Regions from separate parts of the Mesorhizobium vachelliae genome, predicted to be linked through region 2. Evidence: predicted binding sites of a transcription regulator. Region 2 holds the regulator's gene; each other region holds the start of a gene.
What was found. Region 2 encodes PhoB, which activates phosphate uptake and scavenging genes when phosphate is short. Its sites were predicted from a motif close to TGTCATNNANCTGTCAT; they were not measured.
Positions count from the first base shown of each region.

Region 1: a site for PhoB is predicted at 2,037-2,053, ahead of RFM41_RS06850 (PhoX family protein). Genes of this name have one in related genera too.
Region 3: a site for PhoB is predicted at 1,859-1,875, ahead of phnF (phosphonate metabolism transcriptional regulator PhnF). Genes of this name have one in related genera too.

Region 1 is NZ_JAVIIR010000003.1:7,966-11,236, forward strand. It holds gene RFM41_RS06830 (DMT family transporter) at 1-383, shown strand, start outside; gene RFM41_RS06835 (helix-turn-helix domain-containing protein) at 445-711, opposite strand; gene RFM41_RS06840 (phosphatase PAP2 family protein) at 801-1,502, opposite strand; gene RFM41_RS06845 (hypothetical protein) at 1,517-1,855, opposite strand; gene RFM41_RS06850 (PhoX family protein) at 2,116-3,271, shown strand, end outside.
Region 2 is NZ_JAVIIR010000010.1:35,944-39,214, reverse strand. It holds gene RFM41_RS20980 (ROK family protein) at 1-1,151, shown strand, start outside; gene phoB (phosphate regulon transcriptional regulator PhoB) at 1,567-2,256, opposite strand; gene phoU (phosphate signaling complex protein PhoU) at 2,273-2,980, opposite strand; gene pstB (phosphate ABC transporter ATP-binding protein PstB) at 3,001-3,271, opposite strand, start outside.
Region 3 is NZ_JAVIIR010000001.1:598,327-601,597, forward strand. It holds gene RFM41_RS02970 (zinc-binding alcohol dehydrogenase family protein) at 45-1,061, shown strand; gene phnF (phosphonate metabolism transcriptional regulator PhnF) at 1,068-1,814, opposite strand; gene phnG (phosphonate C-P lyase system protein PhnG) at 1,955-2,416, shown strand; gene phnH (phosphonate C-P lyase system protein PhnH) at 2,416-3,027, shown strand; gene RFM41_RS02990 (carbon-phosphorus lyase complex subunit) at 3,029-3,271, shown strand, end outside.

The sequences.
Region 1 (3,271 bases), on a different contig from region 2:
TCTCGCGGCAACAGGCGCTGCTGGCCAAGCCGGTGGAGATCATGCTGTTCCAGAACCTCTTCGTCGCGATCATCCTCGGTCTCGCAGCACCCTGGCTCGCCGTTGCGCTGCCGGGCGATCTGTGGCTTCCCTTGGCCGGGGTGGCGCTGCTGTCGCTCGCCGGACAATTCCTGATGAGCTGGTCCTACGCCCGTGCCGAAGCGCAATATCTGATCCCGACCGAATACTCGGCCTTCATCTGGGCAATCGCGCTTGGCTGGTTCTTCTTCGGCGAGAAGGTGGCCTGGACCACGCTGGCGGGCGCATGCCTCATCGTCGCCGGCTGCCTGATCGCCGCGCGCGCCAATCCAAAGCTTGCCGAGCCGATCGAAGCGGCGATGTGAGAGAGCAGGGCATTGGCTGGCTGGTTCGGCTGTAATGCCGGTTCAGCCAAGCCGACGCCGCTCAGCCTTGCGGGCTCTGCACCGCGGCCTTGAGGCGCACGCCCCTGCCGCCACGCTCGCTGGCCTGGTTTTCGCCGATCAGCTCCACGCCCGCCTCATCGAGCGCCTGGATGACCTTCATCAACGTGTCGACCACGCCCCGGACGACGCCGTCGCTCGCCTCCATGCGCTGGATCGTCGGCAGCGAGACCCCGGCGCGCTCGGCCAGCGTCTTCTGGTCGATCCCGGTCAACGCCCGCGCGGCGCGCATCTGTGCGGCAGTGATCATTGGCGGTAACCTGTCTCCGAAGCTTCACGGGATGTATATTGTAGATATTACAATGTCTCAAGCATCATTTTAGATGCTTCAGACATAGATCAGTCGCTGTCGGTTACCATTTTGCGCCGCTGCAGCAGGCGAGCCGCAAGCCAGCACAGCATGGCCCAGGCAAAGCCGGCGCACCAGCCGGCAAGCACGTCGGACGGCCAGTGCACGCCGAGATAGACGCGGCTCGTGCCGACCAGCACTGTGGTGAGCACGGCGAGGCAAAGCACGAAGACCTTCGTCCTGCGGTCCGGCAGGAAGCGGGCCGCCAGCGAGCCCAGCGTCAGATAGGTCACCGCCGACAGCATGGCGTGCCCGCTTGGAAAGGACAGCGACGTCTCGGTGACGAGATGCGAGACGAGTTCTGGCCGCGGCCGGTCGACCTCGAGCTTGAGCAGGCTGGAGAGCACCTGCCCGCCGGCGATGGCGACAAATACGAACAGCGCCGTCCCCGGCCTGCGGATCAAAAGCAGGTAGACAATCGTCGCCGCCGTGATGATCACCAGCACGGCGGTGCTGCCCAGCGCGGTGACGTCGCGCACCGCGCCTTGCAGCCAGGGCGGACCGATCGGGCTGTCCGGCTGCCCGGCATGACGGAAGGCGAGCAGGATTTCCGTGTCGAAGGCGTGCGGAGTCGTGGCGCGCGCCACCTCCATCAATTCCTCGAAGCCCCACAGACAGCCGGCGATGACCAGCCCGGCCAGAAGCAGGGGGAATTCGATCTTGGCAAGCAGCGCGCCGGTGGATGATTTCATCAGAGGCTCAAACGTCAGAGCTTCTGCATATAGGGCCCGAGCGTGATCAGGGCGACGGCGGCGATCGCCAGCACCATGCCGGTCGCCTGCAAAACATTGAGCCGTTCGCCGAAAAAGGCGAGCGCCGCGACATTGACCGCGACGAGCTGGATCACCGCCGACAGGCTGAACGACACCGACATGCCGAACTCGCGCACCAGCCGCAGCATGATGAGATTGCCGGCCGTGTAGAGCGCCAGCGTCAGCAGCAGTTTGGCTAGGCTCGGCGCCATCCCCCATTGCTTGGCAGCCATCGCCGCCAGCAGGAACATCAGGGTCGAAATGCCGAGCTGCGCCAGTCCCCAGAAACTCACCTTGCCGTCCCCTTGTTCGAAGCGCCGTCGCCACGCCGGCCGCAGCCCTTGTTTCCGAAGCGGGCGAAGTCGTCAAGCTGATGGCGGCGAAGCGCCCCCGCTCACAAGGGGCCGGAGCCGGGAATCACAAAACACCGGCGCTGCAAGCCGGCAAGCAACTCTTGCGGTTCGATCACGGCGATGTCACGAAAATGTGATCGGCCCGCTTTAGGGGTCGAAAGGTCAAAATCCCAGCCACCTCAAGAAGCCAGAGGAACACCATGACCGTGACCCCTGAAACCCGTTTCCGCACCAGCCAGCTGGAAGACAATGACGGCCCGCCCGTCAACCCGACCGACAACCGCACCATGGGCGAGATCATCGCCGCGCGTTTCTCGCGCCGCGGCTTCCTCATGGGCTCGCTGGCCGTCTCGGCCATCGCCGCCACCGTCAGCCCGCTGGCGCTGGTCGCCGCCGACGAGGCGCGCGCCAGCGAGGCCTCGGCCTTCAAATTCGACGAGCTCGAAGCCGGCATCGACGACAAGCACCATGTCGCGCCGGGCTATGACGCCGACGTGCTGTTGCGCTGGGGCGATCCGCTCTTCACCGACTCGCCGGAGTTCGATCCGCTGAAGCAGTCGGCCGAGGCCCAGGCCAGGCAATTCGGCTACAACAACGACTATGTCGGCTATATCCCGATCGACGGCTCGGCCGAGCACGGCCTTTTGGTCGTCAACCACGAATACACCAACCCGCATCTGATGTTCCCCGGCATCGTCTCGATCGTCGAGAAGGATGGCAAGAAGGCCGCCGAGGTGGCGCCGCTTTCGAAGAAGCAGGTCGATGTCGAGATGGCCGCGCATGGCGGCACCATCGTCGAGATCCGCAAGCAAGGCGGCAAGTGGCAAGTGGTGCGCGACGGCAAGCTCAACCGCCGCATCATGTCGACCACCGAGATGGCGCTGTCCGGCCCGGTTGCCGGACACGACCGCGTCAAGACCAATGCCGACCCGTCCGGCACCAAGGCCATCGGCACCCTCAACAATTGCGCCGGCGGCGTCACGCCCTGGGGCACCTATGTGATGGCCGAAGAGAACATCCACGGCTATTTCTCGGGCGAATTGCCGGAAGGCCACAAGGAAGCCGCCAATTACAAGCGCCTCGGCATCCCGGAAGGCGCTTATGAGTGGGGCGCGCATTACGACCGCTTCAACCTTGCCAAGGAGCCGAACGAGCCCAATCGTTTCGGCTGGATCGTCGAGGTCGACGTCAACGACCCGACCTCTACACCGAGGAAGCGCACCGCCATGGGCCGTTTCAAGCATGAGGGCGCCGAGTCGATCGTCGCCAAGGACGGCCGCGTCGTCTTCTATCTCGGCGACGACGAGCGCTTCGACTATGTCTATAAATTTGTCACCGCCGGCACCTTCAACCCCA
Region 2 (3,271 bases):
CGGAGATTGCCGCCACCACCGGGCTCAGCCACTCGACCATTTCGGCGATCTCCGCCGATCTGATCCAGGAAGGCATCCTCAGCGAAAGCAAGGCCAGTGAGCCGACGGCGTTGAAACGCGGCCGGCCGCAGATCGGCCTGGCGCTGAACCCCGAAGCCGCGGCGGTGCTGACCGTGGTGTTGTCGCTCAACTTCCTGTCGGTTGCCGTGATCGACTATGCCGGCCAGGTGGTTGCCGAGGAGCAGCAGCGCCTGGACACCCTTGTCATGCCCCGCGACGAGCTGATCGGCCAATGCATGGCGATCGTCCGGCGCCGGCTGCAGGATCCCGACCTCGACCTGGGCAGCGTCGCGCGCATCGCCATGGGGATCCAGGGCATCACCGATTCCCACTCACGCGCCATGCTGTGGTCGCCGATCACGCCGCTGACCGACATTCCGTTCGCCGACCTCCTCGAGAAGGAATTCGGCATTCCCGCCACCATGGAGAACGACTGCAACATGATGGCGGTGGCGCTGCAATGGCGCGATCCCGATCGCTATCGCAACGACTTCATCGCCATCCTCTTGTCGCACGGCATCGGCATGGGTTTGGTGCTGAAGGGCGCGCTGTTCACGGGCACGCATTCCTCGGGCGGCGAGTTCGGGCACATGATCCACCGTCCGGGCGGCGCGCTTTGCCGCTGCGGCAGGCGCGGCTGCGTCGAGGCCTATGCCGGCAATTACGCGATCTGGCGCAGCGCCATGGGAATAAGCGAGGATGCCGCGCCGACCGACGTCGGCGATGCCGACATGCGCGCGCTGGCCGCGAAGGCCCGGCAGGAGGACGGCCCCGAGCGAGAGGCCTATCGCCGGGCAGGCGAGGCGCTGGGCTTCGGTCTCGGCAGCCTTTTCGCCCTCATCGACCCGGCGCCGGTCGCCATGGTCGGTGTCAGCGCGGCCGCATTCGACCTGATCGAGCCGGCGCTAAGGGAGGCGATCGCCCAGACCGCCGGCGGCCAGCACTCCGAATCGATCTCCTTCGACACCGAGCCGAACGAATTGCCGCTGATCCGCGAAGGCTGCGCCATGCGCGCGCTGACCTTCGTCGACCAGGAGATTTTCGCGCCGGGAGGCCAGGCGAGAAGCGGCGCGGGGAAGAACGTCGCCTGATCAGCCTTGAAGTGATCGTCGGTTTCCATGTCCTGCTAGAGCATGTCTCCCGAAAGTGGAAGCCGGTTTCGGGACGAAGACATGCGTAAAATCAAAAGCCTAAGCGCATGAAGCGAAGCGCTTTAGGCGCTGGAAGTTAGCGAAGACCCCGCAGCTTCGTCATTCCAGGGCGGAGCAGGAGCGAAGCTCCGTCGCGTAGACCCTGGAATCCATGCCGTTACCTCGATCGCAGGCGCAGCGGAGCAGAATTCTGCACCGCCCCGGCGCCTCGAAGTCACGGAATGGATCCTCGGGTCTGCGCTGCGTCGCTACGCTCCTTGCTCCGCCCGTGGATGACGAAGCATGAGCGTCTCGGCTAATCGCCGACGCATGCGATCCGCTGACACAGAACGGTCAGCGTCTTCGCACCCTACCCCTAATCCTCGCGGATCGCGTACCCCGCCCCGCGGATGGTGCGGATGACGTCCGGCATGCGGCCGTTGTTGACCGCCTTGCGCAGGCGGCCGACATGGACGTCCACGGTACGCTCGTCGATATAGATCGTCTCGCCCCAGACATTGTCGAGCAGTTGGCTGCGCGAGAACACGCGGCCGGGATGACGCATCATGAACTCGAGCAGGCGGAACTCGGTCGGGCCGAGCCTGATCTCGCTCTTCTTACGATAGACGCGGTGCGATTCGCGGTCGAGCACGATGTCGCCGACCTTGAGCACGCTGGACAGCACCTCCGGCTTGGCGCGGCGCAGCAGCGCCTTGACGCGGGCCATGAACTCCGGCGTCGAGAACGGCTTGACCAGATAATCGTCGGCGCCGGTCGAAAGGCCGCGCACGCGGTCGCTTTCTTCTCCCCGCGCCGTCAGCATGATGATCGGCAGCCGCTCGGTCTCGGGCCGCATCCTGAGACGCCGGCAGAGCTCGATGCCGGACACCGCAGGCACCATCCAGTCGAGCACGAGCAGGTCGGGAACGTTTTCCTGAAGGCGGATTTCGGCCTCGTCGCCGCGGGTCACCACTTCCACCTGGTAACCTTCGGATTCGAGATTGTAGCGGAGCAGCACCCCCAGCGGCTCCTCGTCCTCCACCACCATGATGCGTGGCGCGATCATCGGGGTAACCTTCTCGTCAGGCCGCCGGCGCCGACATTGCCGTCTCGTCCTGCTTCGGACGGTTGGCGGGCAATTGCGTGCCGGTCAACACATAATAGGCGTTCTCGGCGATGTTGGTCACATGGTCGCCGATGCGCTCGAGATTCTTGGCGCAGAACAGAAGATGCGTGCAAGCGGTGATGTTGCGTGGGTCCTCCATCATGTAGGTCAAAAGCTCGCGGAAGACGGAGGTGTATTTGACGTCGATGCGCTCGTCGTCGTTGCGAAGCTTGGCCAGCGCCGTGGCGTCGCCCACTGTGTATTCCTGGATCACGCCCTGGACCTGGATCAGCACCAGCTGCGCCATGGAATCGATCGAATGCGTGAGGTCGCGCGGCGCGGCGCTGACGCCGACCGAGCCGACGCGCTTGGCGATGTTCTTGGCGAGATCGCCGATGCGCTCGAGGTCGCCCGCCATGCGGATCGAGCCGACCACGTTTCGAAGATCGTCCGCCATCGGCTGGCGCTTGGCGATCAGCGTGATGGCGCGGTCGTCGAGCTCGCGCTGACGCGCGTCCATGATGGCATCGTCGGAGACGACGCGCTGCGCCAGCGCATTGTCGCTTTCAAGCAGCGCCCTGGTCGAGGCGCCGACCATCGAGCCGGCGAGGTCGCCCATGTCGTTGATGAGCCGGCTAATCTGCCTCAAGTCCTCGTCGAAAGAGGCGACGGTATGTTCGGCCATGATGATGTCCTCGTATGTCTTCAGCCGAAGCGGCCGGTGATGTAGTCCTGCGTGCGCTTCTCGCGGGGCGAGGTGAAGATCTTCTCGGTCCGGTCGAACTCGACCAGCTCGCCCAGATACATGAATGCCGTCTGCCGCGAGACGCGCGCCGCCTGCTGCATGTTGTGGGTGACGATGACGATCGTGTAGTCGGCCTGCAATTCGTCGATCAGTTCCTCGATCTTGGCCGTCGACAGCGGATCCAGCGCCGAGGCCGGCTCGTCGAGCAGGATGACCTCGGGCTTCACCGCC
Region 3 (3,271 bases), on a different contig from region 2:
CCCGCTCAAGCGAGGCCGGCGCTCTTCTTTTTTGGATTTGCGACATGAAAGCCGTTGTCTGCCGTTCACCCGGCGAGCTTGTTCTCGAAGACCGCGCCGCGCCCGGCGCGCCGCCGCCCGGCTGGGCGCGCGTCGCGATCAGCCATGTCGGCATCTGCGGTACCGACTACCACATCTTCGAAGGCAAGCACCCGTTCCTCGCCTATCCGCGCGTCATGGGTCACGAGGTCTCGGGCACGGTCGTCGAGAAGGGCGAAGGCGTCGAGATCGGCGTCGGCGAGCCGGTGATCATCAACCCCTATCTTTCATGCGGCAAATGCATCGCCTGCCGGCACGGCAAGCCGAATTGCTGCGTGAAGATCGAGGTGCTGGGCGTGCATCGCGACGGCGCCATGTGCGACGAGATCCTGGTGCCGGCGCAGAATCTTTATCTGGCGAACGGCCTCTCGCTGGCCGATGCCGCGGCGGTGGAATTCCTGGCGATCGGCGCGCATGCGGTGCGCCGATCGCTCGGCGTGCCCGGCCAGCGCACGCTGGTCATCGGCGCCGGTCCGATCGGGCTCGGCACGGCGATCTTCGCGCGCATCGCCGGGCTGGATGTCAGCCTGCTCGACATGAGCGCCGAGCGTCTCGGCTTCGCCGAAAAGGAGCTCGGCTTTGCCCCGCTGGACAGCTCGAAGGCGACGGCTGTGGAACTGGTGCGGCAGGCGACCGGCGGCGAAGGGTTCGACCTCGTCTTCGACGCGACCGGCAACACTCAATCGGTGCAGTCGGCCTTCGCCTATGTCGCGCATGGCGGCACGCTGGTGCTGGTCAGCGTCGTCAAGGACGACATCACCTTCTCCGACCCCGAATTCCACAAGCGCGAGATGACGCTGGTCGGCAGCCGCAACGCGCTCAAGGCCGATTTCGAGCATGTCGCCGCATCGATCCGCAACGGCGCCGTGCCGCTGGACAAGCTGGTCACCCATCGCACGACGCTCGCCGGCACGCCGCGCGACCTGGCGCGGTGGGCGCATGAGAAATCGGGGCTGATCAAGGCGGTCATCGAGGTGGGGTGAGCTCGATTAATCGCCGGCCGACAGCCTCAACTCCACCCGCTCCGCCGGAAAGCGCGACTCCGCGAACTGGATCGGCTCACCGTCGAGCGTGACGTTGACGGCGACAGTGACCAGCACGATGGCGCCGGGCTGCAAATCCATCGCCGCTAGATCGTCGGCATCGGCGTGGCGTGCCGACAGCACCGTCGATTGCCGCAGATAATCGTTGATGCCGAAGCGCTTCAGCGAGGCGGTGATCGACCCCGTTTCCGCCATTGCCGCCTCGATGCCGGCGAAGCGTTTGGCATCGAACCAGGTCGTCGCGCGCGACACCGCGTGTCCGTCAGCCTCGCCGCGCGTCTCCAGGCGAATGACGGCCGCGCCCTTGGCGATGCCCAGCGCCTCGGCGATGCGCTTGGTGGCCGGTTCCGTCGATGACGACAAAAGCGCGATATGCCGCTCGCTCGTCTGCCCTTGCAGCCCGGTCGAGAAGCGCGTGCGCGCGCCGATGGGATAGGACAGCCGTTTGCGCGACAGGACAAATGTGCCGCGTCCCTGCTCGGCCCTCAGCACGCCTTCCTGCACAAGTGCTGCAATGGCGCTGCGCACCGTGTGGCGGTTGACGCCGTAGCGCTCGGCCAGCGCGATTTCCGGGGGCAGCGCCGCGTTCTCGGCGAAATCACCGCTTGCGATCCCCTGCAATATCTTGTCGGCGATCTGCCGCCACAGCGACACGCCGTTGCGCCTTTCGACGCTGCTTGCCAGTCCAACCATCCATCGCCCCCATTTCTTCGCAAGCCCGGGCAATTTTCCGAGCCTGTCATCCACCCGTCATGGACTCTCGGTACGAGGTAAGTATAATTTGTATAGTTGTCTATATCAATAGACAAATTTTACAAGCAAGGAGCGATGCGATGCGAGGACAGGAAGCGCGCGAGCAGGCCGGACGGAAAGCCCTGATGGCGACGCTGGCGCACGCCGAAGCCGATGAGATCGCCCGTCTGTGGAGCGAAGCGGGCCTGCCTTCCGAGGCTGAGCTTTTGCGCGGCCCCGAAACCGGACTGGTGACGGTGCGCGGGCGGATCGGCGGCGGCGGCGCGCCGTTCAATGTCGGCGAGGCGACGGTCACCCGCGCCACGGTGCGGCTGCCCTCCGGCCAAGTCGGCCATTCCTATGCGCTCGGCCGTGACAAGGGAAAGGCCAGGCTCGCGGCGATCGCCGACGCGCTGTGGCAGGACCCGGCGCATCGCGAGGCGGTCGAGACAAAGCTCGCCGCGCCCCTACGCGCGGCGCTCGATGCGGCGCGCGAGACGCGGCGCGTCGAGACGGCGGCCACGAAAGTGGATTTCTTCACCATGGTGCGCGGAGAGGACTGATGGATATCGCCACGCAATCGATCGACGGCGGCTTCGCCGAGCCGGTCTTCAACGCCCAGGCCGTCTTTCGCGCCATCATGGACGCGATGGCGCGCCCCGGCACCGTCCAGCCGCTGCCGCGGCTGGCCCGTCCGCCAGTGCCGTTGTCGGCGACCGCCGGCGCCGTGGCGCTGGCGCTCTGCGACAACGACACGCCGGCATGGCTCGATCCGCCGCTGCAGGCGGAAGCCCCGGTCAAGGCCTGGCTCGGCTTTCACACCGGCGCGCCCTTGGCCAACACCCCGGCCGACGCACATTTCGCCTTGATCGCCAATCCGAAGGAGATGGCGGCGCTCGACGGTTTTGCGCAGGGCACGCAGGAATATCCCGATCGTTCGACGACGCTGATCCTCTTGGTCGATGACCTTGCTTCGGGCCCGTCACTGCTGCTCGAAGGTCCGGGGATCGAAAAGACCTCGATGATCGCGCCTCCAGGCATGCCACGCCATTTCGTCGAGCAGTGGAAGCAGAACAACCAGCGTTTTCCGCGCGGCGTCGACATCATCCTGGCGGCGCCAGGCCACCTTGCCTGCCTGCCGCGCACCACCCGCATCAAGACGATGGAGGCATGACATGTATGTCGCGGTAAAGGGCGGCGAAGCCGCCATTGCCAATGCGCACCGCCTGCTTGCCGACCGTCGCCGCGGCGACCGCTCGGTGCCGGCGCTGCGCCTCGACCAGATCGTCGAGCAGCTGGCGCTCGGCGTCGACCGCGTGATGAGCGAAGGCTCGCTCTATGATCGCGAGCTGGCAGCACTGGCCGTCGTCCAGGCGCGCGGCGACATGATCGAGGCGATCTTCCTGGTGCGCGCCTAC